One region of the Akkermansia sp. BCRC 18949 genome, then DNA from elsewhere that is predicted to be linked to it. Evidence: riboswitches for the same ligand, from Rfam matches in the RefSeq annotation. Region 1 holds a riboswitch; each other region holds the start of a gene.

Region 1 (7,496 bases):
CGATTTTCTGATGAACGCCGGAATCCGCATCAACTGGAAAAATGCCTTCCAGTCCGTCTGCATGGAAGTGACGGAAACGGGGTCTTAAACTTCCGGCTGGTGGCAAGGAGGTAAACGGCGCTGATCCGCAATCGATATTCCTTTTTCCGTGAAGCATGGCGCCCGGAGAGAACCGCCGGAGACGCGGTCTTTCCGGGTGGTGAAGTTTGCGCCTTGGGCTAAACGCCCACCACGCCGCCGATGGTCTGGATGATGACCTTCGCAATGATGGTCATCAGGATGAGGGCCACGGGGTAGGCGGTGGCGTAGCTGACCACGGGGGCCTGGGAGTCCGTTTTGCTGGCGATGGCGCCCAGGGCCGGGGTGGAGGTCATGCCGCCGCAGATGCCGCCCAGGCATTCCAGGATGTTCATCTTGAAGACCTTCATGCCCACAAAGTAGCCGGCGAACATGCCGGAGCAGGTGACGATGACGCCCATGATGAAGACGGCCGCGCCATGCGTAGCCACGGTGGTGACCAGGTCCGCGCCGCCCTTGATGCCGGCGTCAGCCAGGAAGAAGACCAGGCCCAGGTCCTGCAAAAGAAGGCGCGTGGGGCGGGGGATGTAACCCACGATGGGGCCCAGGCGCCCGAAGTGGCCGAGCAGCAGGGCCACAATCAGCGGGCCGCCGGCAATCCCTAGGGAGATGCCCAGGCCGTTACCCAGACTGAAGTTGACCAGCCCCAGAATGATACCGAGCGAGAGGCCGAACCCGAGGGAAAGAAGGTCCGTCTGGTTCATGTCCTGGCTGCGGTGGCCGATTTTGTCCCCGTACTTGGTGAGGTTTTCCGGAGAACCCACCACGGTCAGCACGTCATTGCGCTCCAGCGTGGTGTCCCCCGTGGGGACGAAGGTGAAGCCCAGGCGGGAGATGCGGGAGATGATCACGCCGTCCGTTCGCAGGGTTTTCAGATCGCGGAGTTTGCGCCCGGCGTAGTTCTTGTTGGTCAGGATCAGCTTGCGGCGCTCCTTCTGGGAGTCCATGGGGTAGGGGTTGTCGCATACTTCCCCCAGGAAAGCGACGTCATGCGGCATGGTGTCGCTGTTGCCCACGATGAGGACTTCCGTTCCCTCCCGGAACGTGTCTTCCGGCGTCAGCGGCATCAGCCTGTCGTTGCGCACCACGCGGGTGACCATGCAGTGCAGGCCGTCCAGCAGCTTGCAGTCCGCAATGTTCTGGCCGATCAGGTTGGGCTGCGTGACGCGGACCAAGCGTGAGATGATGCTGGCCTCCTGCTTGGAGTGCATGGCCTTGGCCTCCTTGTTCAGGTCAAAGTGCAGCAGGCGCGGGAGAAGCTGGACGAAGAGGACCACGCCCACCACGCCGAACGGGTAGGCAATGCCGTAGCCGATGCTGACGCCGCTTCCGGAGGCTCCCGGCAGGCTTTCCGTGGCTGCCGCCAGGGCCGGGGTGCTGGTGCACGCGCCGGCGAAGATGCCGGAGGAAATCCCCGCGGGAACATTGAACCAGATGCCGAAGAGGCAGGTGAAGAGGGCTGAAACGCCTACAATCACGGCGGACATGACCGCGAGCTTGCTTCCCTGCTTGGCGATGGCGGAGAAGAAGCGGTTGCCCGCGCTCAGGCCCACGCAGTACACAAAGAGCGCCAGGCCCAGCTGGCCCACGCCGTTGGGGATGGCCAGGCGGTAGTGGCCGGCGGCCAGCGCTACGAAGAGAACGCCGGAGAGGCCGAGGTTCAGGCCGTATATTTTAATGCTGCCGAGGGCGATGCCGAAGAAGATGATTCCGAAGAGAACCAGGGTGTTGTGGTTGAGCAGGATGTCGAACATGGTCGGCTGGGTCAGACTTTGCCCGGAGCGAACTCGAAGTTGCGGAAGTGGACGGGGATGGAGGCCGGCTCCAGCCTGGTCCGGTCAAACAACCGGCTCGGCGCGGGGAGAGAGTTGAGTGTTTGTTTGGTCAGGTAGAAATTTTGCACGAAGTAGTTGCCCCCATACCCGCGCTTTGTCAAGTCGCGTATGATGTTGTTGACGTGATCTTCCGTCAATAAATCGGGATGGACGGTGGTTCTGACTTCAAAGGCGGTTTGGGAGGCGATCAGGTAGTCCAGAGTTGCGGAAAAGGAGGGGAAAAGGTCGGGCCTGCCGGTGACGGCGCCGTATTGTTCGGGGGGCGCCTTGTAGTCCAGGGCGATGTAGTCGCAAAGCCCCTCTTCCACCAGCGCTTTCACCACGCTGGGCCTCGTGCCGTTGGTGTCTATTTTAATCGCGAAGCCTAGCTGCCGTATCTCGCGGCAGATGGGGATAAGGTCGGGACACAGCGTGCACTCGCCGCCGGACAGGACTACCCCGTCCAGAAATCCCACCCGATCTCTGAGGAAATCAAGGTAGTCCGTCCGGTCTCCGGCAGGAGAGCCCGTTCCTCTGACCAGGGAGACGTTGTAACAGTACTGACAAAACAAGTTACAGCCTCTCAGCCAGAAGATGCAGGCCACCTTGTTTGGAAAATCCAGCAAGGTGAGCGGCGTGATGTCCGCTATGCCCCGGCCCGTTCCCATTGACTTCGCATATGTTATTGGGAAAATTACCGCGGCTGTTCCGTTTGGGCGGAGCAGGAGCAGGGACGGTCCGGTTCCACGAAGTGGACGCGGTCGTGGAATTCGCCCTGTTTGCCGGCGTTAAAGGTTTCCACAGGGCGGTGATAGCCCATGACGCGCGTGTAAACGGTGCAGCGGGTACGGTCCTGTGCGTATTTGCTTAATATTTCCTGTTTGGTCATTGTCGTATTGATGGCTGGGTTTTGAAACGAGGCGGCTGGTTGAAAAGGGTTATTCATGCCTGTGGATGTGGAGCAGCTCTTCATCACAGAAGGGGCAGTACTGGTGCTCCCCGCGCAGGTAGCCGTGCTTGTCGCAGACGGAGAAGAGCGGGGTGACGGTCAGGTACGGCATGCGGAAGCGGGTCAGCACCTTGCGGACGATGTCCCGGCAGGCTTCCGGGGAGCTGATGGCTTCATTCATGTACATGTGGAAGACGGTTCCCCCCGTGTAGCAGCACTGGAGTTCGTCCTGGAGCTGGAGCGCACGGAACAGGTCGCTCGTGTGGTCCACGGGGAGCTGGGAGCTGTTCGTGTAGTAACGCTGCCCCACGGGCCCGGCCTGGAGGATGTCCGGATAGCGCTTCTGGTCCTCCCGGGCAAAGCGGTGGGTGGTGCCTTCCGCAGGGGTGGCTTCCAGGTTGTACAGGTTGCCGGTTTCCTCCTGGTACTCCTGCATGCGCAGGCGGATGAATTCCAGGATTTCCTCCGCAAAGGTCCTGCCTTCCTCGGAGGTGATGTCCATCGAGTCGTTGGAGAAGTTGCGCAGCAGTTCGTTCATGCCGTTGACCCCGATGGTGGAGAAGTGGTTGCGGAAGGTGGGCAGGTAGCGCCTGGTGTAGGGGTACAGGCCGCGGTCGTACATTTCCTGGACGAAGGTTCTTTTCTTTTCCAGGCAGGATTTGGCCAGGTCCAGCAGTTCCCCCAGCCGGGCGAACAGTGCTTCCCGGTTCTGCTTGAACAGGTAGCCCAGCCGGGCCAGGTTGATGGTCACCACGCCGATGGAGCCGGTCATTTCCGCGGAGCCGAAGAGGCCGCCGCCGCGCTTGAGCAGCTCCCGCAGGTCCAGCTGGAGGCGGCAGCACATGGAGCGCACGGCGTCCGGCTTGTAGGCCCGTTCGTCCGGCACGCGTTCCCCGTTTTCATTCACGGTGTACTGGCTGCCGATGAAGTTCTGGAAGTAGGAGGAGCCGATCTTGGCGGCGTTTTCAAACAGGAGCGGCACGTTTTCCCCTTCCCAGTCAAAGTCTTCCGTGATGTTGACGGTGGGGATGGGGAAGGTGAAGGGCTGCCCGGTGCTGTCCCCTTCCGTGAGCACCTCGTAAAAGGCCTTGTTGATCAGGTTCATTTCCTTCTGGAAATGCTTGTAGGTCAGCTCTGTCAGCTTGTTCACGCCGCGTTCCCGCGCCAGGGAGAGCAGGCCCGGGTCCTCCACCCCTTCAAAGAGGTGCTCCCCGCCGCTGAAGGGGGCCTGGTCCCGCAGGTCCCGCGGCACGGTCCAGTCGATCGTGACGTTGGTGAAGGGGGACTGCCCCCAGCGGGAGGGCACGTTCAGGTTGTAGACGAAGCTGCGGATGTCCTTCTTGATGCGCGTGAAATCCGCCTGGTCCTTGAAGGCGTAAGGCGCCAGGAAGGTGTCAAAGGAGCTGAAGGCCTGGGCTCCGGCCCATTCGCTTTGCAGAATGCCCAGAAAGTTGGCCATCTGGCCCAGTGCTTCCCGGAAGTGGCGCGGCGGCCTGCTGTTCACGCGGCTGCGCACGCCGTTGAATCCTTCGTTGAGCAGGTTGCGGAGGCTCCACCCGGCGCAGTACCCGGTCAGGCAGTCCAGGTCATGAATGTGGTAGTCCCCTTCCCGGTGGGCGGCCCCCTCCCGTGCGGAATAAACCTGGTCCAGCCAGTAGTTGGCAATCACCTTTCCCGCCGTGTTATTGATGAGGCCGGCGTTGGAATACGTGGTGTTGGAGTTGGCGGCGATGCGCCAGTCGCTCTGGCCGATGTATTCCTCCACCGTCTGCTTGCAGTCCACGTACGTGTTGCCGGAATAGAGGCCCCCGAGCTGTTCGCGCTGCATTTTGTGCAGGAAGCGGTAGGTGATGAAGGTCTTGGCCGTGTCAAAGTATCCGCAGCGGAACAGGGCGCGTTCTATCATGTCCTGGATTTCTTCCACATGCGCGCAGTCCTGATGGCTCAGCTTGGCCTCCACTTCTTCGTAAATGGAACGGTTGTAGGCGGTGCCGGAGCTGTGGAACGCGTTCTTGACGGCTTCCTCAATTTTGTAGCCCTGGTATTGTTCCTTTTTTCCGGAACGCTTGATGATGCTTGTTGCCATGGTGGGTGTCTCGCTTGGAAGGGATGATGACCGCTCATCCGCGAGCCTGGGCAAAAGCCTGGAAAAATCATAGGCAGGGGCCGCCGCATGCGTGCATTTTTAACAAGGGGCACGATGAGGACCTGTGCGTATGTTCATCCTGTCCGCGGGATGGGATACGGGGGCATCAGGTCGTCTTCTGGCTTCCGGTGCGACATGTGATGGGGACTTCCCGACTGCTGGCAGTCAGTGTCCGGTCCATCGTCTACCGGTTACAGCGGCGCGTCCGCGACGGATTTTCACCGTCTTCCGTTACCTGCGCTGAAACGCAATGAACCACAGAAAGAGAGCCCCCGCAAGGAAAATGTATAAATAATGTATTAAATATTTATAATGATACAATATGTTGTATATATGCTGCAGGGAATGGTTGATAACGCGGCATTCCCTTCCGTCATGGCACCATATGTGCCCTTGCCTCCCCTTTCCGGGGACCGGGGGAAAACGGGACAGGCCGAAAAGGGAAGATTCATTCCTCACGGAGAAATTTCAGCGCGGCTTTTTCCGTACCAGTCAAATGAATTTCTTTTCCTTTTCAAAAAACGGATGGCGTAAATCCTTCCTGCTGCTGGTTCTTCCCGCGCTTTCTGCGGGGAGCCCCGCTTCCGGCGCTCCCGCGGACTGGAATGAAAAGACCATCCGGGATAATCTCCGCCTGGTGGCGAAATGGCAGGCGGAGCATCCCAGAAAACGCTCGCCGCTGCACTGGACCTACGGCGCCTTTTATTCCGGCCTGGTGCAGTATGGCCTGGCCGTCCCGGAAGGGCCGGGATTGCCGCTGCTGAGGAAAACAGGAGGGGAACAGGAATGGAGAACCCTGAAACGGCATTACCATGCGGACGATCACGCCGTGGGCCACGCCTGGATGGAGATGGCGATGGAAGACGGAAATACCGCTGCGGCGGAGAAAATACGCGCCGTGCTGGACGGGGTGATGAACCGGCCCTCCTCCGCTTCCCTCCAGTTCGGGACTCCCGGCTGCCAGGACCGCTGGAGCTGGTCGGACGCCCTGTTCATGTCCCCTCCCGTGTTCGTGAAGCTGGCGGCCTATACCGGAGACCGCCGGTATCTGGAATTCATGGACAGGGAATACAAGCTCACCTGCGACTATCTTTTTGACCGGAAGGAAGGGCTGTTTTTCCGTGATTCCCGTTACTTCACCATTCCGGCGGCTAATGGGAAAAAGATGTTCTGGAGCCGGGGCAACGGCTGGGTGATTGCCGGACTGCCGCTTATTCTTCAGGACATGCCCGCGGACTGGCCTTCCCGCCCCTTTTATGAGGATCTGCTCAAGCGTATGGCGGCATCCCTGAAAAAATGCCAGTCGCCCGACGGTTCCTGGCACGCCAGCCTGCTGGACCCGGAAGAGCCCCCCTTGAAGGAGATGAGCGGCACCCTCTTTATCATGTACGGGATGCTGTGGGGGGTGAACCAGGGGTATCTGGATGCGGATGAATATCTTCCCGTCATCCGCAGGGCGTGGAAGGCCGCCTGTGATTCCGTCAACGCGGAAGGCGCGCTGGGCTGGGTGCAGCCCATTGCCGACAAGCCGGGCCATTATTCCGGGGAGGATACGGAAGCATACGGCGCGGGCGCCTACCTGATGGCCGGCACCGAACTGCGCAAATACGTCATTGGCCGGGACCATCCGCAGAGAAAGACTGTAACCGTCACGAACCCACTGGCCAAGTTCCGTCCTGCTGAAACCGTGTCGGTGCCCTGGACGTCCGGAACTTCCGGGAATGCCGCCGCCCTTCGCGTGTTTGACGTCCGCCACGGGCGCGTCATCCCGCACCAACTGGCGGATACGGATGGAGACGGAAGGACGGATACTCTTTTGTTCCAGAGCAATTTCCGGCCCGGAACGGCCCGTGATTTCTGGATTCTGAACGATTCCTCCCTGAAGGCAGCTCCTTCCGCGGACGTCTGTTTCAGCCGCCTGGTCCCGGAACGCCTGGATGATTTCGCGTGGGAGAACGATCTTACGGCGCACCGGATTTACGGTCCGGCCGTTGCCAGGCCGGCCCCTGAGGGGGAGGGCCTGGTTTCCAGCGGAACGGATGTATGGAGCAAGCGCGCGGGTGCTCCCGTCATCAATGAATTCTACAAGCGGGGGGATTACCACCGGGATCATGGCCGGGGACTGGACATGTACAACGTAGGGCCGGGACGGGGCTGCGGCGGCATTGCCGTGTTCAGGGATGGGAAACCGCATGTATCCGGAAACTGGGCCAGCGCGCGGGCATTGTACAACGGTCCGGTTCAGACCGCCTTTGAAGTGGGTTATGCGCCGTGGGACGTGGGCGGCGGCGTACGCGTGGCGGAAACGCGGAGGGTGACTCTGGACGCAGGAAGCCGTTTTTCCAAAGTCCGCAGCACCTTGACCATTCGGGGGGCGGAAACGGTGAAGGCCGGCGTGGGAATGGATACCGGAAAGGGCAGGAATAATTATGAAACGGTCACGAAGGACCGGGAGGACGGCGGCTTGATGACGGCATGGAGCAGGCCCCGGAAGAATGACGGATGCCTG
Region 2 (7,496 bases), 1.2 Mb from region 1:
AGGAAAGGTAGCTGTTCACCATGCCGCCCGCAATCAGGTTGGAATGAGTAATTTTGCCTTCCGCGTGGCTGCTCACCAGCATGCCGTTGGCGGCGGCATTGGAATAAAGCGCCGTGGGGATGGACAGGCTGATGATTTCCGGCAGGTGGGCCCAGCGGGCCAGTCCGCCGAACAGCTTGCCCAGGGCAAGATGCCAGCGGAAGATTTCAGCAATGCCGCCGATGAAGGCCGCCACGGCCACCAGGCCGATCAGGCTGCCAATCTGAGGAAGGCGCGCCAGAATTTTTCCCGCGCCTGTCTCCGGAACCTGGGTGTTCCGGGAATGATGGCTCTTTTTGGGCGGCGGGGCAGGGCTGGAAGCGGCGGCTTCCGTCTTTTCCCCTCCCGCCTGCGTTTCCCGGGTGGATTCCCCGGCAGGCTTCATGGCTGTGCGGGCTTTTCCCGATCCCCCGGCGCCCATGCCGGCGGGCATGTGGACCACCATGACTCCGGAGGCTGCCAGGGCCAGCGCCAGCCAGAGCCAGCGGAGGGGCCGGCGCCAGGGATAGGTGCGGGAGTGCCTGGTGCCGTTCATGCCTTCTTGACGAACATCAGGGAAAGGTATTCTTCCGGCCTTGCGTCAATGACGTGGATGTCGTCCGTAATAAACTCGTCGGGCATGCCGAGCCTTTCCCCGTAAATGACGCGGATGTCCTTTTCCCGCCGGATGCGCTCCATCAGGCGCGCGCGGCTGCGGTAGGTCTTCATGAGAACGGTGGTGGTTCCGGGCGGGAACTCCAGGGAATCCGCCATCTCCGGCTTGAAGGCGGGAATGACCCGGAGCCGTTCCCCGTTTTCCACCAGTATTTGGCGGCTGCGGGCCGCCAGGGTGCAGAAGGAGGTGACGCCCGGCACCACTTCCGCGTGCAGGCCGGGATTCCGGCTGAGCAGGAGGCTCAGAATATAGCCGAAGGTGCTGTAGGTCATGGCGTCTCCCAGCGTGGCAAAGGCGCAGTCCAGGCCGCGGGAAAGAACTCCCTCAATAATGGCCGTATTCTTTTCAATCTGCTCCTGCCTGGTTCTCGCGTCGCGGGACATGCTGAAAACCAGCTTGCGGAACTCTGCCTTCACGCCGCCCACGGAACGCACCACCGCTTCGGAAATGCTGAAATCGCTGTTGGGTCCGGTCACCGTAAACACCACGTCCACGGAGCGGAAGACGTTGACGGCCTTGAGCGTGAGGTATTCCGGATTTCCGGGGCCGATGCCTACCCCGTAGAACTTTCCAGGGCTGGCCATGTCAATGCGCTTGTTTGGGGATCATGAGGTCGTCCTCCGTGGTCCGGGCATGGCGGGAAAAAACGGCGCGGATGCCCGGGTTTTCCCCCAGCCCACGCAGGTGGGTCTTGACGGTGAAGCCCTCCTTCCTGAGCATGGAAGCCCAGGAATCCTCCTCATCCCCGCCCAGGTCGTTCTTGGCGTGGTCTCCGGCCACCAGCATGAAGGGGGCCAGCCAGACGGTCTTGGCGCCGGACTTTTTAAGCTGTTCCAGAATGGGGGCCACCCCCCGCGTTCCTTCCACGGTGGCGAAAAACGCCAGGCTGTCTCGGTCGTTCAGCTCGCGGGCGAAGTCGGAAAGCACCATGTCGCAGCGTCCTTCCTGCTGGCCGTGCCCCATGAGCAGGATGGCTTCATCCTTCTTCCGTTCCGCGGGGAAATGCTCCAGAAGGGCCGTGATGGCCTCGTTCCTGTCCCGTTCGCTTTCCAGCAGGGGGCGGCCGATGAACACGTGGTCAAAGCTGTCCGGATGGCGCGCCAGGAAACTGACGATCTGCCTCTCCATCCGGGAAAACTCCTCGCCGGGGGCGATGTGGAGGGACTGGACGCGCAATGTGCGTATGCCTTTGCGGGCCATCTGTTCCAGATTTTCCTCCACGGAGGGAACGGGGGTTCCGCGTCCGGCAAGCTTCTTGCGGATAATGCTTGAAGTGTAGCTCCACTTCAGGCGGTCCGGGGCATAATGGGCCAGCATGTCCTTCTCCAGCTCCTTGTAGGAGACGGTAGCGTCCTGGTGGCTGGTCCCGAAGGCCACGAGAAGAAGCCCTTCCTGCCGTGACGGCGCCGCCTGTTCCGCCGGGGCGGGGGACGCTTCCTCCCTGCATGGGGCGGCGGAAAGCACGGGCAGGGAAAACAGGGTGAGTCCTGCAAGAAAAACGGAGGAAAGGGGCAGGAATGCCCCCGGCACGTAAGAGGATGCTTCAATCATGCGTTGATGAGGTATGGTGAACCGAAGCAAGGATATTCGGACTCCGGGTCTCCAACCTCCCCCTCGCCTTCACCCTCCGGAATGGGAGGACTGGCTGACCGGAACGCTGGCGGAAAAGCGTTCCTTGAGGGTTTGTAACCCGATACCGCAGCGCGACTGTTTCCGGTTCTCACGGAATTCCCCGTTGCTTCGGCGTGTTTAATGGCGTTTTTAGCCGTCACTGTCAATGTTTATTAGAACGCCGCCGAATTTCCGGAGGCTGGGAAAAAATGTGCGTGGACGGGTAAAAACCGCCTTTTGGCCGTTCCTGCGCCTGCTCTTGGAAAAAATGCAGGGTTCCGGATGCGGAAGCGGTGGAAGACGGGGCATTCCGGGGTGCAGAAATCCCGGCGGAAAAGAGAGGGAGGAAGCGGCCCATTCCGTACCGTGCCGGGGCTTTCCAATCCGGTGGGCCGCAGGCCGGAGTTTGCTGCTTGCAGAAGGCGGGGCAGGTATGAGAACATGGAGCATGGCTTCTTCCCCGAATGTTGTAGAATATATCTGTTTCCAGCTCCGGCATGCCGGGGACATTTCCTTCAAAAAAATGTTTGGGGAATACGGCCTGTACTGTGACCGGAAATATTTCGGCCTGGTATGTGACAACCAATTATTTGTCAAAATCACGGAGCCGGGCCTGAAGCTGCTTCCGCAGCAGGAGCAGGGCAGTCCCTATCCCGGCGCCAGGCCGCATTTCCTGATGACGGAACTGGACGATGACCGGACTCTCTCCTCCTTTGTCCGGGCAACCTGTTCCGTTCTCTCCGCTCCGGATGTCTTATCCGGGAAGAAGAAAAAAGCTTCCGGAGAAAAAAGAAACAGGCGTCCGTTAACGCCTGTTTGTTCCGGATGAAATGCCGTTCGGCTGAAAGGCTTATTTATCTTCCGGAGCCTCTGGCACAGCCAGGGAAGAAAGGCTCTTTTTCAGATTGCCCGCAACGGTCTGCGTGGCTTCATTGTCGGACTCCGCGAATTTGTCCACGGCCTGCGTCAGGGATTTGAGGTCGGATTCGGAAACCTTTCTCCCTTTCGCCTTGCGCTGCTCCAGGGCGGAAATCTTCTTGTTGAGGTCGGCCAGCTTCGGCAGGTCCTTGTTCGCCTTCAGAGTCGCCAGCGGTTCGTCAAACTCCTTGACGGAGGGGACCGCCGTCTTGAGGCGCGTGATGGCCGTCACCGCTTCCAGCGGGTTGGACTGGATCTGGGCCTGCACCATGTCCTTGGCGTCTCCCAGCCATTCGTCAAAAGCGGCGCAGACGGCCTGGGCCTCCTCGTCATCTGTTTTCTTCCGCAGGGGCGTGATCTTGGACTCGATGTTGCTGCCGTTGGAAACGACTGTCTTGGCCAGGGACTTGTACTTGTCCAGCTCCACGCCTTCCAGGATGGGAAGGCCGCGTTCCACCTTCATCACCTCCTTTTTCACCAGGTCGTAAAGCTGGGTGGGATGCCCCTTGGCCACCACCTTTCCGTTGGCCCCGATCAGCACCGCATGCGGCAGGCCTCCCGGGCAGGAGGCCGCCGGAATATCCAGCCCCTGATAGACGGGGAAGGTAATCTTCTTTTCCTCCAGGAACTGCTTCACCCTGGGGGTCAGCCCCTGGCGGTGGCTGCCAACCACGGTGAAACCCTTGGACTGGAATTTGTCCTGTAATTCCTGCAAATGCGGCATGCTGGCGATGCAGGGAGGGCAGTTGATGCCCCAGTATTCAAAAAACACCACCTTCCCCTTCAGGTCGGAAGCCTTGATTCTCGGCCCGTGGAGGTGGCTGCCTTCGTCAAAGGATGGGTAGGTGACTTTGGCGCCGTTCCCGTTGTCCGCCGCGTGGAGGAAAGCCGGGGCCGTCATGGCGGCAATGGAGCCGGACAGAATGAGGGCAGTAAAGGTTTTCATAGGATGGATGATGCAGAATCCCGCATTGAGTGTCAAGAAGGAAGCTCGCGCCCCGCGCTGCCTTCTCCGGTTGTTTCCTCGGCTGTCCCGCCTGTTCTGTTTCGACGGGCTGTGCACTTCCGGTCCGGGGACGCCCGGCGGCCCGTTCCCGTGGGAAAAACGCTTCAGGCAATATCCAGCCCCATGATGTAATCCGTCATGTAATAGCCGTGGCCTATGTGGAAATCCCCGCGTTCCAGTTCCCGCATGCCCATGCGCTGGTAAAACTCCACCGCGCGGGTGTTGTAGCGGTTGACGTTCAGGCGCATCAGGCACGGTTCCGGATGAATGCTCCTGATGTAGCTGACGGCCTGGCGGAACAGGTAGCTGCCGATGTGCAGGCCCTGGAAACCGGGCAGAACATAAATTTTCTGCAAGTGGAAGACGCCGGGGCCTTCCGGCTGGACGGACAGGTAGCCGCAGTCCTCCCCCTGATGGGAGGCGATGAAATACACGTGCCCTTCCTCCATCTGCTTCTCCAGATTGGCGGGGGAATACATCCAGTCCATCATGAAATCCATCTGCTCCTGGGAAAGGAGGTCCCGGTAAGTGGCCGGAAAAGCCTGGAGGGCCAGTTCATGAATCAGCATGATGTCGTCCTTGGCGGCTTGGCGGAGTGTTGGCATGGCGGGAATATTACACGGAAAAGCCCCGGATGAAAAGGGCCTCTTCCACGTTCCCGGCGGAATTTTCCGTCCATGGCCCACTTTCCCCTCCCTATTCCGCCGGGGACGCCGTATGCTGGATGACACAGGCTTTTTTGACGGAAACCGGGGGGAAATCCTGTCTGTATTGTGAACCCTGCATGCATGCCAAATCATGAGAGAACCCATTCCCATACAACAATGGCTCCCCGCGGGGCCGCTGAGGGACATGGGTGAAAAATATGTGAGCGGCCTTCCGGACGTGGCGCAGAACCCCATCGGCCCGGAATCCCTCATGCACCAGTCCGACCACTCCTGGACGGAATACCTGGTGGCCTACTCTCTGCTGTATCCGTGGGTGGTGATCGCGCTGGGCCTCCTGGGCGGGCTGGCCCTGGGGGCCTACTACCTTTTTTGCCGCCGCCGGGAATACGACCACCGCATTTTCTGCTCCAAATGCGGCACCATGATGTACCCGTGCGGCCTGCACTGCCCCAAGTGCGGCACGCCCAATCCCAAACCCCGCGCCCTGAACTGGATTGGTTATTCCAGGCTGCGCACCGTGATTCCGTCCACCGGGTGGAAAAGGCATGAGGAAGTCCTCCGCAGCTACCGGCGGTGCTTCTACTGCGGCCAGCCGCTCCATGAGCCTACGCTGAACCAGCGCTGCCCCTCCTGCGGAAAGGCGGTGCTCCAGGGGGAACAATCCGTGGACCAGTATGATGCGTATGTTGGGCGCCGCAGGGGCTGGACCTTTGCGGCCGTGGTCGTGCTGGGCATCATTCCCATCCTGGGGCCGCTGCTGGCCTCCTCCCTGTACAAGAGGACGCTCATCAACCCGTATTCCCTGTACATGACCGTATTCAGGGAAAGCTTCCTGATGGTGGTGCTCTTCCTGTGCCGCCATCTGTTCCGCCTGCTGCCGTTCATCGGAATCATCGGCATGCCCGTCCTCTGCGTGACGGAATACCACCTGTACCGGCGCATGTTCCTGTGGAAGACGGAGAAATATGACTTCGGCGAGAAGTAGGGGGGGCCTCCGGGCGGGAGCTTCTTCCCGGGGCGGCCTTTCCGGTGCATCCACGGGAAATGATGGGCTGCGGCATTGACTTGGAATCCGGGCCACGTACCTTTCCCCCATGCAGATGCGTTATGTCCTCTTGCCCTTCCTGGGAGCCCTTTGCCTGGCCCTGGCCGCCTGTTCCGTCACATACGGCAACAAATCCGTGGCGTCCCCGGAAGTATACGGCAGGCTGGCGCCGGGAAAATCCTCCAAGGCGGACGTTTACGACGCGCTGGGCCAGCCCTCCGACGTGGTGACCATGAAAAACGGCGTCTTGTGGACCTACCGCTACCGCAAGGCTAAAAACGACTTCCTGGGCAATATTCCCCTCTTTGGCGTCGGCCTGATTGCCGGAGGGAAAAACGGGGACGTTTATACGGTGCTGGCCCTGTTTGACCGGCGGGGCGTGCTGGCCTCCCGCACGGCGGCGCGGCAGAAGCTGTACACCTCCAATCTGGCCTCCCTGAAACGTTCCCTGGACGTCATGATGGAGGGCGAATCGTCACACCGGCGGGTGGAAACGGAGATGAAAAAAATAGGCAGGCCCTTTGATCCGTCTGCGGCCAAGGATGCGGACCTGCTGGAAAAGTCTCTTGATTAACGGCCTGCGGGCTTTCTCTTCCTTATTGTATCAAGTATGACAAGGAATCGTTTTTTTCTAATGGACTAAACTTACTGCATACAGTAAGTAGGCGGCGTTCCCCAAAGGGAGACGGCAGGGATTCTTCCTGAATTCCTCCGCTCCCGGGGGAGCAAACCCTATAGAAAAATAGAATGAAAATGAAAAGAAAACTGGCATTGGTTCTGGCGAAGGCTTTCTCCGGAAAGTCCGTGCCGGAAAAGAAACGGGAAAAAGAGGTAAAGGCCTCCAGGAAACTGGAAGCATGGCTGAAGGCTTCCAGAATGCGGTCTTTCTAGGAAAGGCACGCTGACGGAAAAGGCGGATTCGGGCGCTGGCCGCCCGGTTCGCGGGGAGGGACGGGGAGAAAAAATTGAGTCTCCCTTTTTTCATCGTACCATAAAACGATGAAGCGCGTGAATGGGACGATGGGGACGGCTGGGTTCTTTGGGACGGAGAGGGAAGGGAGGACAGATGGATGACGGGCGTTTACTGCCTAAGGGAGGCGGCTACAGACGGCTTCTTTCATTCCGCAAGGCCCAAATCATTTACGATTTGACGGTAGCTTTCTGCAGACGCTACTTGAGTCGTGATGCGCGTACTACTGACCAGATGGTGCAGGCGGCGCGTTCCGGCAAGCAGAATATTGCGGAGGGGAGCATGGCTTCCGTCACTTCCCGTGAAACGGAAATCAAGCTGACCAATGTAGCCCGGGCCAGCTTGGAAGAGCTTCTGCTGGACTATGAAGATTATTTGCGTACGCGCGGGTTGAGGCTATGGGATAAGGATTCTCCCGAATCTCTGTTTATGCGGAAGGCCTCCCTGCGGCATGACCATTCGGAATGGTTTTTAAATCTGGCTCATTCCAGAAACGATGAAGTGTTCGCGAATATGGCGGTTTGTCTGATTCATCAGGCCGCTTTTCTCTTGAAAAAACAAATGAATGTACTGGAAGAACGGTT
Region 3 (7,496 bases), 1.1 Mb from region 1:
TTGATCCTGGGACGTGATATTTCCGATCTTTGGAATGGCTGGGGCGACGGTTCTGCCGAGCAGGCTTTTCTAATAGGGGGCCTTCTCTCTATTCTGAAGGAATTGGACATCGTCATTTCAGACCGCCTGCACATCTGCATTGCAGGTCTGCTTGCCGGATGCCGGGTATACTTCCTGGACAACAACTACGGAAAACTTTCCGGAGTTTATCGTCAATCCCTGTCCGATCATCCAAGAGCGAATCTCCTTCCTCACTCTGAACTTTCCGTACTTTTTCCCGAGATATTTTCCCTTGTCCGCAAATAGTCTGTTTCCGTCCATAAGCTCCCCTCCAGGGAAAAGGCATGGACAGGAGATGTGATTCAACCTATGCAGTGGAGTAGCGAATATTGTGATGAGGAACTTACTCTCGTCTATTATAATTATGGGACCTACATACTTGACTAACCATATTATTTCAAAATATTTTCGTCATTCTATTTTCATTTGAAGGTGAATAACTTAGATAAAAACGCTGACTATGTATTCTAGTCAGTGTTTTTCATAATATATTTGTAATAAACTATACAGGGGTGGATGAATTTGGATTGATTCCGGAAATGGAATACCATTGGTGGCATCTTCAACAAGGAGAATCCCATGACGATATTGTAGGAGATTTTTGCAGGGAAGCAGAAAGACTAGTTCATTTGTTGCTTGTAAAATTACATCGCGAGGGCGAATATTGGAAAATTACAGTAGAATAATTTTTAATATAAAGTATGTAATTACTGATGATTTTATTTATAGATATAGTGTTCCGGAAAAAGTTTCAGAAATTATATCTATATAAACACACGAGTGTTTCTTCTGGAAATTATTGCATTCAGTTTTCTGCTTCTTAGCCGAGAGCTGTTAACTGATAAAAGAAAACCCTGAAAGCATTAAGCTTTCAGGGTTTATTTATTGGTACCGCCGGTGGGACTCGAACCCACACTCTTTTGGAACTCGATTTTGAGTCGAGCGCGTCTACCATTCCGCCACGACGGCACGTGAAGTGGAGGAATTAAGCGGCAAGAGGGCTGTGGAGTCAAGAATTTCCTGTGGAATGTGGGAAGCCTGCCGAAAAAACGGAGGGAATCCGCGGTGGATTCCCTCCGGAATGTTTCCGAATGGGAAGAACGTTTAGAACGAATAGCGCACGGTGGCGTTAACGCTCTGGTTGGTCATGTGTTCCCTCTGTTCCAGATGGTAGAAGGCTCCGGCGCTCCAGGCGCTGGAAATGACCCAGTTCAGCCCCGCATGGACGATCAGGGCGTGGCGTCCCGGATGGACGCCGTCTACCCGGAAGGGCGTGCCGAAGGCGTCCGTTTTCACGGAAGCGTTGCGGCGGGAGACGTCTCCGGCGTAGGCAACCGTCATCTGCGGCAGCAGGTACTGGCCCCTGCCGACGGCGATCTGCTTCTGCCAGGTGACGCCGGCGGGGATGCTCCAGTTCTGCACGGAGCCGTCCTGGTACCAGGCGGTGCCGGAACCGGAATGCTCCCCGAAGGAACCCTGGGAGCCGTGCAGGAATTCAATGCCTGCGAAGGGTTTCAGCACATCCGTGCTGTTCAGGCGGATGTTCCAGGTTCCCTTCAGGCCGAAGCCGTACACGTCATCGTTCCAGGAGGCGGTGGCGGGTCTGCCGCCCAGCGTGCTGTCCGCATCGTTGTCCATGCGGCCGTAGGTGAAGTAGCCGTCAATGTCCACGCTGTTTCCACGGCGCAGGTCGCGGTGGTAGCGCTGGTAGAGCGCCAGCATCAGGCCGTCCTGGTCCGCCTTGAACTGCTTGTCCGCGGAGTGGAAGGAACCGAAGGTCTGGCCGAAGGCCGCGCCGGATATCCAGTTTTTCGTCCAGGCGTAGTCCATGCCCACGGCATAGCCGCCGCCCTTGTAGTCAAAGCCGGAGGCTCCCGTGGCGGAGGAGACGTTCATGAAGTCCCCCAGCCCGGAGAACCAGATGTTGCGCGCTCCCGGTCCGCGGAAGTCCAGTTGGGAAGCCGCCGTATGGGCGAAGCTGTCCACCACCCGGACGGAGGACCACAGCGTGTTGGCGATGCGGTAGGCTTCCTCTCCGCGCAGGGCCTTCACGGCGTTGATGTTGACCTTGCCGCTGAAAATCAGGTGCAGGCCGTCGTCGGAAACCGTGAAGCCGGTATCCGTGACCAGGTCCGTGCGGCCCTTCAGCGTGGGGTCGATGCCGGTGAGGTCCCACAGGGATCCGTCCGGATCAATGACCGTATCGGGGTCCAGGTTGACCAGGGAGAGGGAGAAGCTTTGTTCCTTGCTGAAAAGCAGGTTGTCTCCAATGACCACATTGACGTGCGCTCCATCCACATGGTAGGAGGAAGAGACGTTCATTTGGGAATAGGTGTCCGCTCCGGTATGGGTGGCGTCCGCCGCCGCCGTTCCGTTCACGATGAACGTGAGTTCCTGCACTCCCCCCCACGCGTTCAGGCCGCCTTCATAGTTGTGGTAGCCTGCGGAGGAGCCGGAGCCGATCACGATTTCACTGCCGTAATAGGTAACCTCTCCCTTGAAGGCGCCGGAACCGGAGACGGTGGAACCGCTGTTGGTTTCCACGCCGGATAGAACAGTGGAGCCGTTCAGCACCAGATGCCCCGGATTAGCCGGATGGGCGAATGCCTCACCCAGGCGGATGCTCCCGCCTTCCACGCCCAGACTGGCGTCCCTGCCGTCCAGAACGAGGGTGGCGTTGTTGCTGATGACGACGTTTTCCGCCGCATAGGAACCCCTGGCGACAACCTTCACATCCTGTGCCGTGACGTTGAGGTTCGCGAAGGCGCCTCCGTCGGCGGCGGAGGCGCTGTAGCCTGCCGTGCCGGAGTGTTCCCAGTTCAGGGTCTGTTCCTTTTCATCCTTGCCCGCCAGCGTCAGTTGTCCGGAAACGCCGCTGACGGCTCCGGAGGAAATGACGGCGTCCGACTGGCTCAAGTCAGCCTCCCCGCCTTCCAGCACGATGCCGTGCTCAGGCAGGTTTTCCCCGATGATGACCTTGGAGCCTTCCCCCACATGGATGCTTTCTCCGGGGTTGACGACGATGGGGGCGCCTTCACCCAGGAATACCTGGCCCTGGAGGCGGTAGCTCATGCGGTAGTTTTCCAGTTGGAAGTTGTCCACCCTGGCTCCGTACATGGCGGTGATGCCGTTCTTGATCTGGTCCAGCGTGACGACCCAGGCGGAATCCGTGGCGTTGAGCACCGTGGCGCCTACCGTGGCGTTTTGCGCCAGGTCCAGATTTACGTTCAGGCCGTCAAAGCCCACTTCCAGGGCCGTTCCCGCCGCATTCTGCACCAGGGTCCCGTTGAGCAGCGTCATGCCTTCCGCAATGGTGAGCGTGCCGCTGCCGGAGATGGAGCCCTGGTTGTTGACGACGGCCCCGTCACGGAGTATCTGGGAGTTCCCGGTCAAGGTGACGGCAGAGCCGTGGCCCACGTTGAACCGGTTGAGCAGCCCGGCGGCTTTTTCCGTGGAAATGGTCCAGTTTGCCTTGTTTTCCGCACTGCCCACGTTGAGCGTGACGGAGGAATGGTGGGTGGCCGTATCGGACTTGCTGGTGTTGACGGTTGTCCGCACCGTATAGTCAAACAGTCCCGGAGCGGCTTCCGTTCCGGACAGCAGCGTAATGGTATCCACGGAGCCTTCCGCTCCGGAGCCGCCCAGTTCCCAGATGCCGCTGATGGAAGCTCCGGCGTGGACGGTGACGTTGTCCGCCGTGTTTTCCGTGGAGAAGCCGGAACCCGTATTGGACCCGCTGTACAGGGCATACCCCGTTGCTTCGTTCCCCGTCGCCGTTGCTTCAATGACGCCGGTGGAACCGATGGTCGTCGTGATGCCGGCTCCTCCCATCAGGGCCGCCGCCGTGCTGCCGGCAGTTGCCGCGCTGACGGTTCCGTTGATAGTGCCGGTGGTCAGGGAGAATTCCGCCAGCAGCCCGTAGGCTTCCGCAGCTCCCGTGGAGGAGGCGGAGATGAAACCGCTGACGTTTCCCACGGACAAGGAGCCCGTGGAACGTGCCCCGGCGGCCGTTCCGGCCATGGCTTCCGCCCGGATGGCGCCGCCCACATTGCCGATGGTAATATTGGAATGGGTCTGGTAACCCCCTTCTTCTCCGGCGAAGAGGCCGTAGGCGTCCATGCCGTTGGTCGTGGCGGTAACGCTTCCCGTTGCTCCCATGTCGCCCAGCGTGATGTTTTCCCTGGCTTCAATGCCGATGGCGGAAAAGTCCTCGCTTTCATCATTGGAACCGGAGGCTGCGGTGATTTGACCGTCCAGCCGGGTAATGTTCACCTGCCCGTAGTTGGACTGGATGCCTCTGGCTCCGTAGCCGCCGGCCGTCGCCGCGGAAATGCTGCCGGTGGAGGAAAAGGTGCCGATGTTGACGTCCTTGTAGCGCGGGCCCTGGTAGTCCATGGTGTTTCCGTAGGCATACAGTCCCCTCGCATAGTTTCCTGTTCCCAGGTCCACGGAGATTTTGCCGGCCATCGTTCCAATGTCCAGGCGCCCCTGATAGGCGTAAATGCCGTTGGAGGAGAAATTGGCCGTGATGGAGATGAGGGCGTCTTCCGTGATCGTTCCGATGGAGAGTATTTTCCCGTAGCTCCGGATGCCGGTGGCATTCGTTCTGGCTGCGGAGATGTTGAATGTTCCTGCCAGGGTGCCGATGTCCACATTGACTCCGGAGGAGGTGTCAATGCCGAAGGCGTTGTTTGCCGTGGAGGAGACGTTGAATACGGCATCCCCGGCAATCGCGCCAATGCTGAGGGTGCCTGATTTTCCCCAGATTCCGCGCACGTTGCTGGAGCCTGTCACGTTGAATGTGGCGGAGACCGTTCCCAGGGCCGCATCTGAGGCGGTTCTGGCTACAGTGGCGTCATAAGCGCCGGCCAGGTCTTCCCTGGCAGTATCCTGGGCATGGACCGTTCCCAGCATGCCGAGGCAGGCCAGGGTCATAGCCACAGCCTGCATCCGGTGCCTGGCGTGGCACGGTGTTTTTTCAGGAGTGTTGAACATTCCGGACTTCAAGGAGGCCGGACCATCATAGTCTGCTCCGTTCAAGCGGAGCGTGTTGGATGAATGCATGTGTATGGTCTGAATGCCGGAATACTCGCCGGCGGTTCATAAAATACTTCGGGGCTGGCGATCTGGCTCATTGCAGGTTTTTAAGCCGTGCAATATACAGTGGCGGTACCGCTCCGGATTCACACCGGATTCCCCATCTATTTCCTGCCCGTACCACGGGCTTCCCGGAAGCGCCTCCGGTTGGTGAGGGAGGCATGGCATGCCTAACATATCCTCCGGACCCTGTCAATTGGAACTTTTTCTTGCGTTTGGCTCCCTGTTTCGTATTGCCATGAAGGACGGCCATGCTATCATGGCGCCCCGGATGTTCGTTATTGTATTTGGCATATGTATGAAGCGTTAACGAACTCTCCTTCACATGCGCCGGGCATCGTCCGGGGAAGGAAACTGACGGAGAAGTGCCGTGACCCGTGGGTAGATATTATCCGTGTGCTGGCCATGTTGCTTATCATGATCCAGCATACTCCCGCTTCTCATGGCTTCACTGTGTATGCAACACGTGCGGGCGTATTTTTCTTTTTCATGGCGGCGGGTTACTTCCTGGCCCGGAAGTATGGGGGCAGCCTGGCCCCGGTGCCCTGGCTTAACTGGAGAAAAGCGTTTCTGATTCTGTGTGCCTATTTGTTTTGGATTTTCGTTTCCATGGCCTTGTTCGGGTTTCCCGCGGACATTGTAAAATGGATGACCGGTCTGGGAATAGGGCGCCCTCCTTTGGGAACTGTTTTATGGTTTTTGCGGGATTTAATGGTGTTTGTGCTGGTTTCAGGAGCGTTATTCCGGATGCCGCGGGCCTGTCTGCTCATTCTGTCCATGGCCTCCCTGGTGCTTTTCAGTACGAGCAATTCCCTTTACTTGTCCTTCGAATACATGGACAAGGTTTTCTGCGTTATCCATCCCAGGGGTTTTGGAGCATTTGCCCTTGGCATGTTTTTGTGCCGTTATTCCCTTGAAGAGTTGAAGAATGCAGTCGGTAAAGCGTGGCTGTACGTGCTGATGGTGTTTCCCGTTATTTTTATATGGGAAATGTACAGCACCGTTCAGGAGTCTGCGTTATCCTTGTGCATGGGCGTGCTGTGGCTGGCATCCTGCGCCTTCTTGATGATGCGGTATTTTCCGGGAATCTCCTCTTTCTGCGCCCGTTTGGCTCCCTCCGTCTTTTTTGTATATGCCGCGCATGCCCTGGTTTATGAGGGCATGCTCAGGCTCGGTTTTCCAAGGGGAAGCTTCTGGATATGGGGAATGGCCGTACCCCTTGTTTTTCTGGCTCTGAGCGGACTGTACTTTTTACTGGCGCGGATGTGTCCGGCAGTGTTGAAGTATATTGCGCTGAAGAATTGACCGTCTGCTATTTTTTTACGGTTACGGGAAGCCCCGCAACCATGAAGTAAACTTCGTCCGCGCTTTTGGCTAGAAGCTGGTTGGCGATGCCAAGCCCGTCGCAGTAGTGGCGCGTTTCCGCGTCCGCCTGGCTGATGCCCATGCCGGTTTCAGAGGAGACCAGAACCCAGGGCACGGGGGATTGGGGGATAAGTTCCTTCAAGGCCTCTATTTCCTCAATCAGCGCTTCCTGGAATGGTTCGTAGTCCGTAGGGTCCTTCTGGGCGTACAGGGTATTGGAGGTGAGCAGGGTTACGCATTCCAGAATGACGCCGTCCACCTGATCCAGCAGGCCGGATTCCCGGACGGCGGCGGCCACATGGCGGGGGCATTCCAGCGTAAGCCAGCTTGCCGGGCGCCGTTCCCGGTGCTTGCGCACGCGGTATTCCATGGATCCGGCTCCGGGCCACACCTCCGCCGTGGCGACGTACAGGATTTTTTCCCCGAATCCGGCGGCTATCTGTTCGGCGTATTGGCTTTTGCCGCTTCTGATGCCGCCCAGGACGAGCGTCATGCGTGCAGGATTGGCGTCAGTGTTTGGAGATGTAGCGTTCATGGGATTCCAGCATGGCCTGGTGGGAGTTCAGAAAGTCGTCCAGGCTGAAGACTTCCAGAGTGATGAGGGGGGAGAAACGGATGTCCCACATGGGGTGGAGGATGGCGTCCAGCGTGGCGGCGGCCATGTGGTGCAGGGATTTGTGGTCCCGTTTTTCCAGCCCGTGCAGGTGGCACATGCGTATGTCCGGCAGCCAGAGCGGCAGCAGTTCTTCCGGCCGCAGGCCTTCCTTCCAGACATGGCCTATGTCAAAGCAGCGGGAATGGGGCGTGGCGGAGACCAGCTTGTCCAGGTAGTCGGTCGGGTGGCGTTCCAGGTTTTCCAGGGCCAGGCATTCCGGAGCGGGCAGATGGGGCGTGATTTGCTCCAGGCTGCGGAGGATGCGTTCCGTTTCACGCTCCGTAAGATGGGGGCGCATGTCCGGGCCGGGAATGTGGTC
Region 4 (7,496 bases), 1.1 Mb from region 1:
CCGTCCTTCCCGCTACGCAGGGCGTTCGCCACCCGCAGCGCATGCTCTGCCAGGCCGCGCGGGGCCATGCAGATGTAAATGACCAGAACGGCCGGAATCCAGGGAATCCACGGGGAGGGGAAGACGGAAAAGGGAAGGCAGAATACCGCGCAGGCAAGCCATGCGGCGGCGCAGGTTCCTAAAGCCGCCGCCGTTCCCGCCGTAAAAGTCCCTCCCCACAGCCGCCGCGCCAGGGTTTCCGCGCGGCGCGCGCACCAGCCGATCAGGCAGACGGGATGGAACCTGTTGGGCGGATCCCCCGCCAGAATATCCAGCAGAAGGGCCGCAGGCAGGATGAACGGGCACGGAAGCATGGGTCAGCGTTTCAGTTGAAGAATACGGTAGATGGCCTTGAGGTCCAGATGCTCCCGGACTACGTCCGCCAGGCGGTCCAGCGCGCCGTCCAGGTCATAGGAGGCGTGCAGGGATGGATTGGGGGACAAACCGGAATCCACTCTGACCATGTTGATGAACGCGCGGCGGAACTCGTCGCCGTCCAGAATGCCGTGCAGGTACGTGGCCCAGATTCGGCCTTTGCCGTAGCCGCAGGGGGAGCCGTCTTCCCGGAACATGATGGGGACGCTCCCTCCCTCATGGCGGGTGACGCCGTGGTGGATTTCATAGCCCGCCGCGGGAGGGGCCAGCGGCGTGCTTGCCCGGCGCACGTTGAGCAGGGTTTTGGCGGCGGCGAAAGTGGTGGAAAGCTCCAGCAGGCCAAGCCCCGGCGTCCGTTCCTCCGCGGATTCCATGTGCAGCGGGTCCAGAATGTCCGTTCCCAGCATTTGCAGGCCGCCGCAAACGCCCAGCATCCACTTTCCCTGTTCAGCGTGCCGGCGGATGGGTTCTTCCAGCCCTGCGGCGCGCAGTCCGGCCAGGTCCGCCGCCACGCTCTTGGTGCCGGGCAGGATGACCAGGTCCGGATTCCCCCATTCCTCCCGTGTCCGCACCTGGCGGAGGCGAACGTCCGGCTCCGCCGCCAGCGGGGCGAAGTCCGTGAAGTTGGAGACGTGGGCGGGCATCACTACGGCCACGTCCAGACTGTCCGCGTGTCTGGCTTGCCCGTCCTGTTCAAAGGGCAGCGCGGCCCGGTCCTCTTCCGGAATGCTGATGTTCCGTATCATCGGGATGACGCCCAGCACGGGCCTGCCCGTACGGTCCAGCATGTAGCTGTGCGCCGGGGCCAGCAGCTCCGGGTCTCCGCGGAACTTGTTGACCACAAAGCCCGCCAGCAGCTCTTTTTCCCAGGGGGCGAACGTCATCCATGTCCCCAGGAAGGAGGCGTACACGCCGCCCCGGTCAATGTCCCCGGTGAGCAGAACTTTGGCGCGCGCGTAGCGGGCCATGTTCATGTTCACCACGTCTGCGGATTTCAGGTTGATTTCTCCGGGGCTTCCGGCCCCTTCCAGGCAGAGGACGTCATACTCGTCCGCCAGGGAATCGTACGCCCGGCGCACGTCCGGCCAGAAGCGCCTTTTGGCCGTAAAATATTCCCGCGCCTCCATGTGGCCCACGGCGCGCCCCAGCACGATCACCTGGGAGCCGGTGTTGGAATGGGGCTTGAGCAGGATGGGGTTCATCCTGGCATCCGGGTCAATGCGGCAGGCCTGGGCCTGCACCATCTGGGCGCGGCCCATTTCCTCCCCCAGCGCGGTCACGCCGGAGTTGAGGGCCATGTTCTGCGCCTTGAACGGGGCCACCCGGTGGCCGTCCTGAAGAAAAATGCGGCACAGGGCCGCCGTGAGCACGCTTTTTCCAGCGTCGGAGCAGGTGCCCTGAATCATCAGGGCCGGTTTGGGCAGTTTGCGGAGAATGGCGGGGCCGTCTCCCTTCAGCTCGGCCCGCAGGGCCTCTGCCAGCAGGGCGTGTTCTTCCGGCGTGCGGACGCCTGCACGGAACCAGCCGCCGTTTTCCAGCCCCGGATAATTGGAGCAGTCGCGCAGCGCGATGCCGTGGTTTTTCAGGAGCCGGGCGGCCAGGCCGGAAGGCGCCCCCGCCAGGCGGAAGAGCAGGAAGTTGGCTCCGGACGGGAGCACTGCGGCGCCCGGCAGGGCGGAAAGCCTGCGGAACAGGTCTTCCCGGCGTTCCCGGTTCAGGGCGCGTTCCCCGTCCGCCCATGAAGGGGGCTGTTCCAGGACGGCCTGCACCGCAGCCGCCGCAAAGGCGTTCACGTTCCACGCGGGCAGGGACTGCCTCAGCCGTTCCGCCAGCGGAGCGGCGCAGACGGAAAAGCCGCACCGGACGCCGGCGATGCCGTAAAATTTGGTCAGGGAACGCAGGACCACCAAGTTGGGCAGAAGGGCCGCGTCACGGAGAAGCGATTCCGTTCCGTCCGCGTAGTCAATGAAGGATTCGTCAATAATCCAGATGACTCCGGGGCGGTCCCGCACGGCCTGGCGCAGGGCCGGAACGTCCAGCAGGCCGCCGGACGGATTACAGGGATTCGCCAGGAAAACGGCGCTTCCGCCTGCGGCCTGTTCCGCCGTCAGGAGGGGTGACGGAATAAAGGAATTCCGTTCCTCCGTCCGGATGGAAAGAACGTCTGTGCCATGGCGCAGGCAGGCCAGCCTGTATTCGGAAAAAGCGGGTTCCGGAATAACGGCCTGTTTCAGTTCCAGCGCGCGCGGGAGGGCGTGAATCAGTTCGTTGGCTCCGTTGCCGAAGGTGAAGCAACCGGAAGGCAGCCCGTAATGAACCGCTGCCAGTTCCCGCAGCTCCGCCATGTCCGGGGAGGGGTAGGGAACGGCTGCATCCATGGCCTTCCACAGCGCGGAGGCAATGAACTCCGGCATTCCCTCCGGCCTCAGGTTGACGCTGAAATCCAGAATCTCCCGTTCGGGCCGTCCGGCATCTGCCGCCAGGGATTTTAAATCTCCTCCGTGTGAAAAACTGTTCATACCGTAGTAGTAGAGACCGGAAGTCCGGACGTCCGCGTGTGCCGGGAAAAGGAAGGAAACGCCTTGAAGAAACGGTTTTTCCGGAAGTTGGGAACTCCTCTGAAAACGGAAATCCTTCCCCGCTGCGGGAAGGAGGGTGAAAGGCGCGTCATGGGCGCATCATGTCCTGTACGCGCCGGGGGTGACAAGACAAAAATGGAGAACTCCGGTTGGAAAAACGGGATGGCGTGCGGCGGCTGAAAAGAGGAAGCGTCCGCAAAGCGGCGGAATGTTCAAAGAAAAATTTTTTTGGCTTGTCATACCGGTCTCTTTGGTATTTCATCCGTCTCATGAACCCTTATGGGAAGGGTTACAGACCTCAGGGACGCCCGTAGCCGGGCAGGAAATAGATTGGGGAATACCGGTGTGAATCCGGAGCGGTACCGCCACTGTAAGCGAGCCTGTCTCGCAAGCCAGAAGACCAGCCTGTGGGGTTGTCCAACTGTTCGGCGAGTTACCGAACGTAAGGCACCACAACCATGCTTTATACGAAGAAAGCCCTTCAGATGGGCGCTATTGCCGTTGGCCTTGCCGCATTCGCAGGCCAGTCCTCTCTTGCCGAGTCCGCTAAAAAAGAAGACTCCAAGCCCTCCGCCAGTTCGGAAACCATGCAGGTCATGCCGGAATTGACCATGGCGTCCCACTTTACGGGCGTGCCGTACAACCGGTCCGGGGTATCCGTTTCCATCATCAATCCGGAAGAATTCCAGAAGGCGGCCATTGAAACCCTGACAGGAGCCCTTTCCCAGACTCCCGGCGTCTTCACGCTGGACGGCGGCGGCACCTGGCAGCGCGGTTCCGTGAGCAACACCGTCATCCGCGGGATGAACAAGGAAACCTACACCCTGACCATGGTTGACGGCATGCGCATCAGTGATGTCAACATGTCCGGCAACAAGCTGCTGGGGATCACCAATCTCTTTACGGTGGGCAATGTGGAAGTGGTGAAGGGCGCCCAGGGCGCCGTCTTCGGTTCCGGTGCCATTGGCGGCGTTGTTGCCATGGACACCCCGGAAGGGGAAGGCGATCCCGTGACCAGGATTTTTGCGGAAGCCGGTTCTTTCCATTCCTTCAACAGCTACGCGACTTCCTCAGGCAAGATCAAGAAGCTTTCCTACTTTGTGGGCGTGGGGTTTGAATCCACGGAAAACGATCCCACCATTTATCCGGCCATTTATGACAACCGGAAAGGCATGAACGACTTCCGCCAGTGGCAGGAAGCCGTGCGCCTGGGCTATGACGTCAATGACAAGGTGAAGGTGGGCTTTACCTACCGCCGCCTGGATTCCTACTTTGAATACCCCACGCCATATGTGGATTACGACCAGTGGCCCGCCGTGACGGACCCCCACCTGTACAACACGGAAGACAAGAACCGCAGCAACCTGGTGACGGGGCGCGTGGATGCGGAAATTACCAAGCTGTGGTCCACCAGCTTCATGATCGGGCATTACAACATGGACTATTCCACGCATACGCCGGGCTTCGATTTCCAGCCCAACGTGATGCGCAACCGCCGCTTCCAGACGGAATGGCGCAATGCACTTACGTGGAACAAGGAATGGAAGACGGTCGCCGGCATGGCCTGGGACCGCTCCGACTACATGAGCGAAAACAATTACGTGGCCAAGGATGAATGGCAGAGCACGCTTGCCTTCTTTGCGGAGCAGATGTGGGCGCCCACGGACAACTTTGACGCCAGCGTGGCCCTGCGCCTGGAGCATGATTCCGTTTGGAACAACCACTTCACGTGGCGTTATTCCAATTCCTGGAAGGTGACGGGCAAGGATTCCCCCACCCGTATTTTCGGTTCCGTGGGTTCCGGCTTCCGCGCCCCCACCTACTTTGAACAGTACGCCGCCAATTACGGCTACGTGGGCAATCCGGACCTGGACGTGTCCAAATCCCTGGGCGGAGACCTGGGCGTGGAACAGCGCCTGGCGGACAACCATTACGCTTCCGTAACGGGGTTCTGGACCCGCATTAACGATGAAATCGGCACCAAGAGCGTAGGCACGTGGCCCAACTCCTACACGACTTACGACAACTTCTCCCACGCCACTTCCTATGGCGTGGAAGTAGCGTTCAAGGGGCAGTTCAAGGATGCGTGGAACAGCGGCTATTATGCCAACTACACCTTCACGATGCCCAAGCGTGACTCCATCGGCAACTATGAAACCATCCAGATGGCCAATACCGCCCGCCATACCATCAACGCGGAGGTTTATACCTCTCCGGTTGAAAAACTGACGGTCGGCTTCGGCGTAACCTCCGCCATGGGGCGTACGGACTACAACTATGCCCGTCTGGACAACTTCTTTACGGCGCGTTTGTTCGCCAGGTACCAGGTGACGGACAATGTGGCGCTCCATGTGCGTGTGGAAAACCTGTTCGACCAGAATTTCATCATCACGAATGACTATAACTTCGGACCGCGCCAGGCCCGGGGGCTGGGAGTCTTCGGCGGCGTGACGGTCGAATTCTAATTGCTTTTCAGGACTAATTGTTGATTGCACCCCCATCTTCCGTCTTGCGGGCTGTTTCAGGCGAAGGGAACAGCTCCGGGCGGAAGATGGGCTTTTTGTTTTCCGGTGGTTCCGGAATCGGTTAACATGCGGCGGTAATCTGAGCTGTGTTTCGCTGGCTGTACATTCTGGGGGCGTTGGTCCTCGCCGTCTTTCTGGGAGGAGTCCTTTACTTCTCCCAGCGGGAAGCGGACGTTTGGCATGAGGCCTCCGGACGGACGGACGGCAGGGGCATGCCTGCCGTGTTTGACGGCTTCGTGGAACGGTGGAACAGGTCTGTGGAGCGGGAACTGCTCCGGGAACTGGCAGGCGGCGAGCGGAAGAAAAGCCTGCTGTCCGTCTCCCGTGGCGATGGGGATGGGCGGCGTCTGGCCGAGCAGGAGCGTTCCGTGGAACGCATCGGCAGAAGGCTGGAGCTGAAAGACCATATCCGCCTGCTTCCCCTGGAGGAGGTTCCTGCGGAATTGGAATGGCGGACCGGAATGGAGGAACCGGAAGTGGGTGACCCCCGCGCCGTGAAAGGGGGGCTGGTCCGGCTGTGGATCAATACGCCGTTTCCCGGAACCCTGCGGGCGTTCGGACCGGGAAGCGAGACCTTTTTCAACTACTCCGCCATTGACAACGTGTGGCTTCCCCTGGTGGGGCTGCATCCGGAAACCTTCCGGCCCATTCCGGGGCTGGCGGACCGCTGGGCTGTCTCCGCGGACGGGAAAACCGTTTTTTACCATCTGGACCCGGAAGCGACGTACTCGGACGGCCGCCCCGTAAGGGCGCAGGACTTCCTGCTGAATATCTGCCTCCGCACGTCCGGCTTTGCCCGGGACCCCTTCTGGACCACCCTGTTCCGTTCCACGTATGACCAGATTACGGTGTACGGGGATTCCGTCATTGCCCTGACGCTGCCGTCCCCCAGGCCGCTGCTGCCCTACATGGCCTGTGTGGATTTCCATCCGGCCCATCCCGGTTTTTACCATGATTTCAATTCCCTGTTTCTGGAACGCTACCAGTGGAAGGCGCCTCCGAATACGGGAGGCTATGTGGTGGTTCCCGGTAAAATAAGGATAGGCGAGCGCATCACCCTGGCCCGTGTGAAAAACTGGTGGGCGAAGGACCGGAAATACTACCGCTATTCCTGCAATGCGGACCAGGTGGAGCATGTATTTGTAAACCTGGAAAACAAGGCGGTTGAAATGTTCCGCCGCGGGGAGCTGGACATGATGAACGTCCGCAAGCCGGAGGTGTGGGAAAACAGGCTGGAACTGCCGGAAGTGCACCGGGGCTACATAGACAAATACAGCCTGGAAGCCGGTTATGCCTGCCCCCCGTACGGCCTGTATCTGAATTGTGCGGACAAGCTTCTGAAAAATCCCGGCGTCCGCAAAGGACTGGCGCATTCCGTGAACATGGGCATGGTGATTGATACCCTGTTCCGCGGGAATATGAGAAGGCTGGGCTCCTACATGGAGGGGTACGGCGATCTGACTCTCCCGCTGAAAGCGCCGGAATACAGCAAGAAAAAAGCCATGGAACATTTTGCCCGCGCCGGTTACCGGGAAATGGGGGAAGACGGCGTGCTGAAGAATGAACGGGGGGAACGGCTGGTGGTGGAACTGACCTTCGCGGACTCCTCCACCCTGATGACCAATGTTTGTTCCATCCTCCGGCAGGAGGCCCTGAAATGCGGGGTGGACCTGCGCCTGGACCCCCTGACCTATAATGTCTGTTCCCGGAAGGTATTTGAAAAACGGTACCAGGCTGCCCTGTGGGCGTGGCCGCTCCAGACGCCGTTCCCCCGGCTGTATGAAACCTTTGCTTCCGAGCTGGCGTACGATGCCCGCGGCAACCCCGTAGGCAACACGAACAATATCTTTGCCGTGGCGGACACGGAACTGGATGCGGCCCTGGACGCGGAGCGAAATGCCACGGATGGCTCCGCCCTGAAAAAAGCGCTTCACCGCGCCCAAAAGCGCATTCATGAACTCTGCGTCTGGATTCCCGG

Evidence for each region. A riboswitch is a leader RNA that binds a small molecule or an ion and turns the genes downstream of it on or off. The one in region 1 is predicted to bind cobalamin.
Region 2: another riboswitch for cobalamin. It lies ahead of P8A25_RS04880 (sirohydrochlorin cobaltochelatase); the one in region 1 lies ahead of P8A25_RS12725 (ribonucleoside triphosphate reductase).
Region 3: another riboswitch for cobalamin. It lies ahead of P8A25_RS08225 (autotransporter domain-containing protein); the one in region 1 lies ahead of P8A25_RS12725 (ribonucleoside triphosphate reductase).
Region 4: another riboswitch for cobalamin. It lies ahead of P8A25_RS08185 (TonB-dependent receptor); the one in region 1 lies ahead of P8A25_RS12725 (ribonucleoside triphosphate reductase).

What each region holds. Positions count from the first base shown of each region.
Region 1 is NZ_CP123619.1:3,024,640-3,032,135, reverse strand. Features, by position in the region: gene P8A25_RS12745 (alpha-galactosidase) at 1-88, shown strand, start outside; gene P8A25_RS12740 (aspartate:alanine exchanger family transporter) at 219-1,832, opposite strand; gene P8A25_RS12735 (anaerobic ribonucleoside-triphosphate reductase activating protein) at 1,844-2,560, opposite strand; gene nrdD (anaerobic ribonucleoside-triphosphate reductase) at 2,587-2,781, opposite strand; gene P8A25_RS12725 (ribonucleoside triphosphate reductase) at 2,831-4,927, opposite strand; cobalamin riboswitch at 5,078-5,279, opposite strand; gene P8A25_RS12720 (glycoside hydrolase family 88 protein) at 5,484-7,496, shown strand, end outside.
Region 2 is NZ_CP123619.1:1,182,349-1,189,844, forward strand. Features, by position in the region: gene P8A25_RS04870 (hypothetical protein) at 1-574, opposite strand, end outside; gene cobI (precorrin-2 C(20)-methyltransferase) at 571-1,278, opposite strand; gene P8A25_RS04880 (sirohydrochlorin cobaltochelatase) at 1,280-2,245, opposite strand; cobalamin riboswitch at 2,255-2,460, opposite strand; gene P8A25_RS04885 (TfoX/Sxy family protein) at 2,739-3,134, shown strand; gene P8A25_RS04890 (TlpA disulfide reductase family protein) at 3,156-4,169, opposite strand; gene P8A25_RS04895 (N-acetyltransferase) at 4,334-4,834, opposite strand; gene P8A25_RS04900 (hypothetical protein) at 5,028-5,882, shown strand; gene P8A25_RS04905 (hypothetical protein) at 5,992-6,516, shown strand; gene P8A25_RS04910 (hypothetical protein) at 6,690-6,833, shown strand; gene P8A25_RS04915 (four helix bundle suffix domain-containing protein) at 7,009-7,496, shown strand, end outside.
Region 3 is NZ_CP123619.1:1,952,576-1,960,071, reverse strand. Features, by position in the region: gene P8A25_RS08235 (polysaccharide pyruvyl transferase family protein) at 1-306, shown strand, start outside; tRNA gene P8A25_RS08230 (tRNA-Leu) at 947-1,029, opposite strand; gene P8A25_RS08225 (autotransporter domain-containing protein) at 1,165-5,055, opposite strand; cobalamin riboswitch at 5,159-5,297, opposite strand; gene P8A25_RS08220 (acyltransferase family protein) at 5,452-6,462, shown strand; gene P8A25_RS08215 (bifunctional adenosylcobinamide kinase/adenosylcobinamide-phosphate guanylyltransferase) at 6,470-7,057, opposite strand; gene cbiR (cobamide remodeling phosphodiesterase CbiR) at 7,032-7,496, opposite strand, start outside.
Region 4 is NZ_CP123619.1:1,942,296-1,949,791, reverse strand. Features, by position in the region: gene cbiB (adenosylcobinamide-phosphate synthase CbiB) at 1-353, opposite strand, end outside; gene P8A25_RS08190 (cobyric acid synthase) at 357-2,933, opposite strand; cobalamin riboswitch at 3,270-3,417, shown strand; gene P8A25_RS08185 (TonB-dependent receptor) at 3,452-5,458, shown strand; gene P8A25_RS08180 (extracellular solute-binding protein) at 5,605-7,496, shown strand, end outside.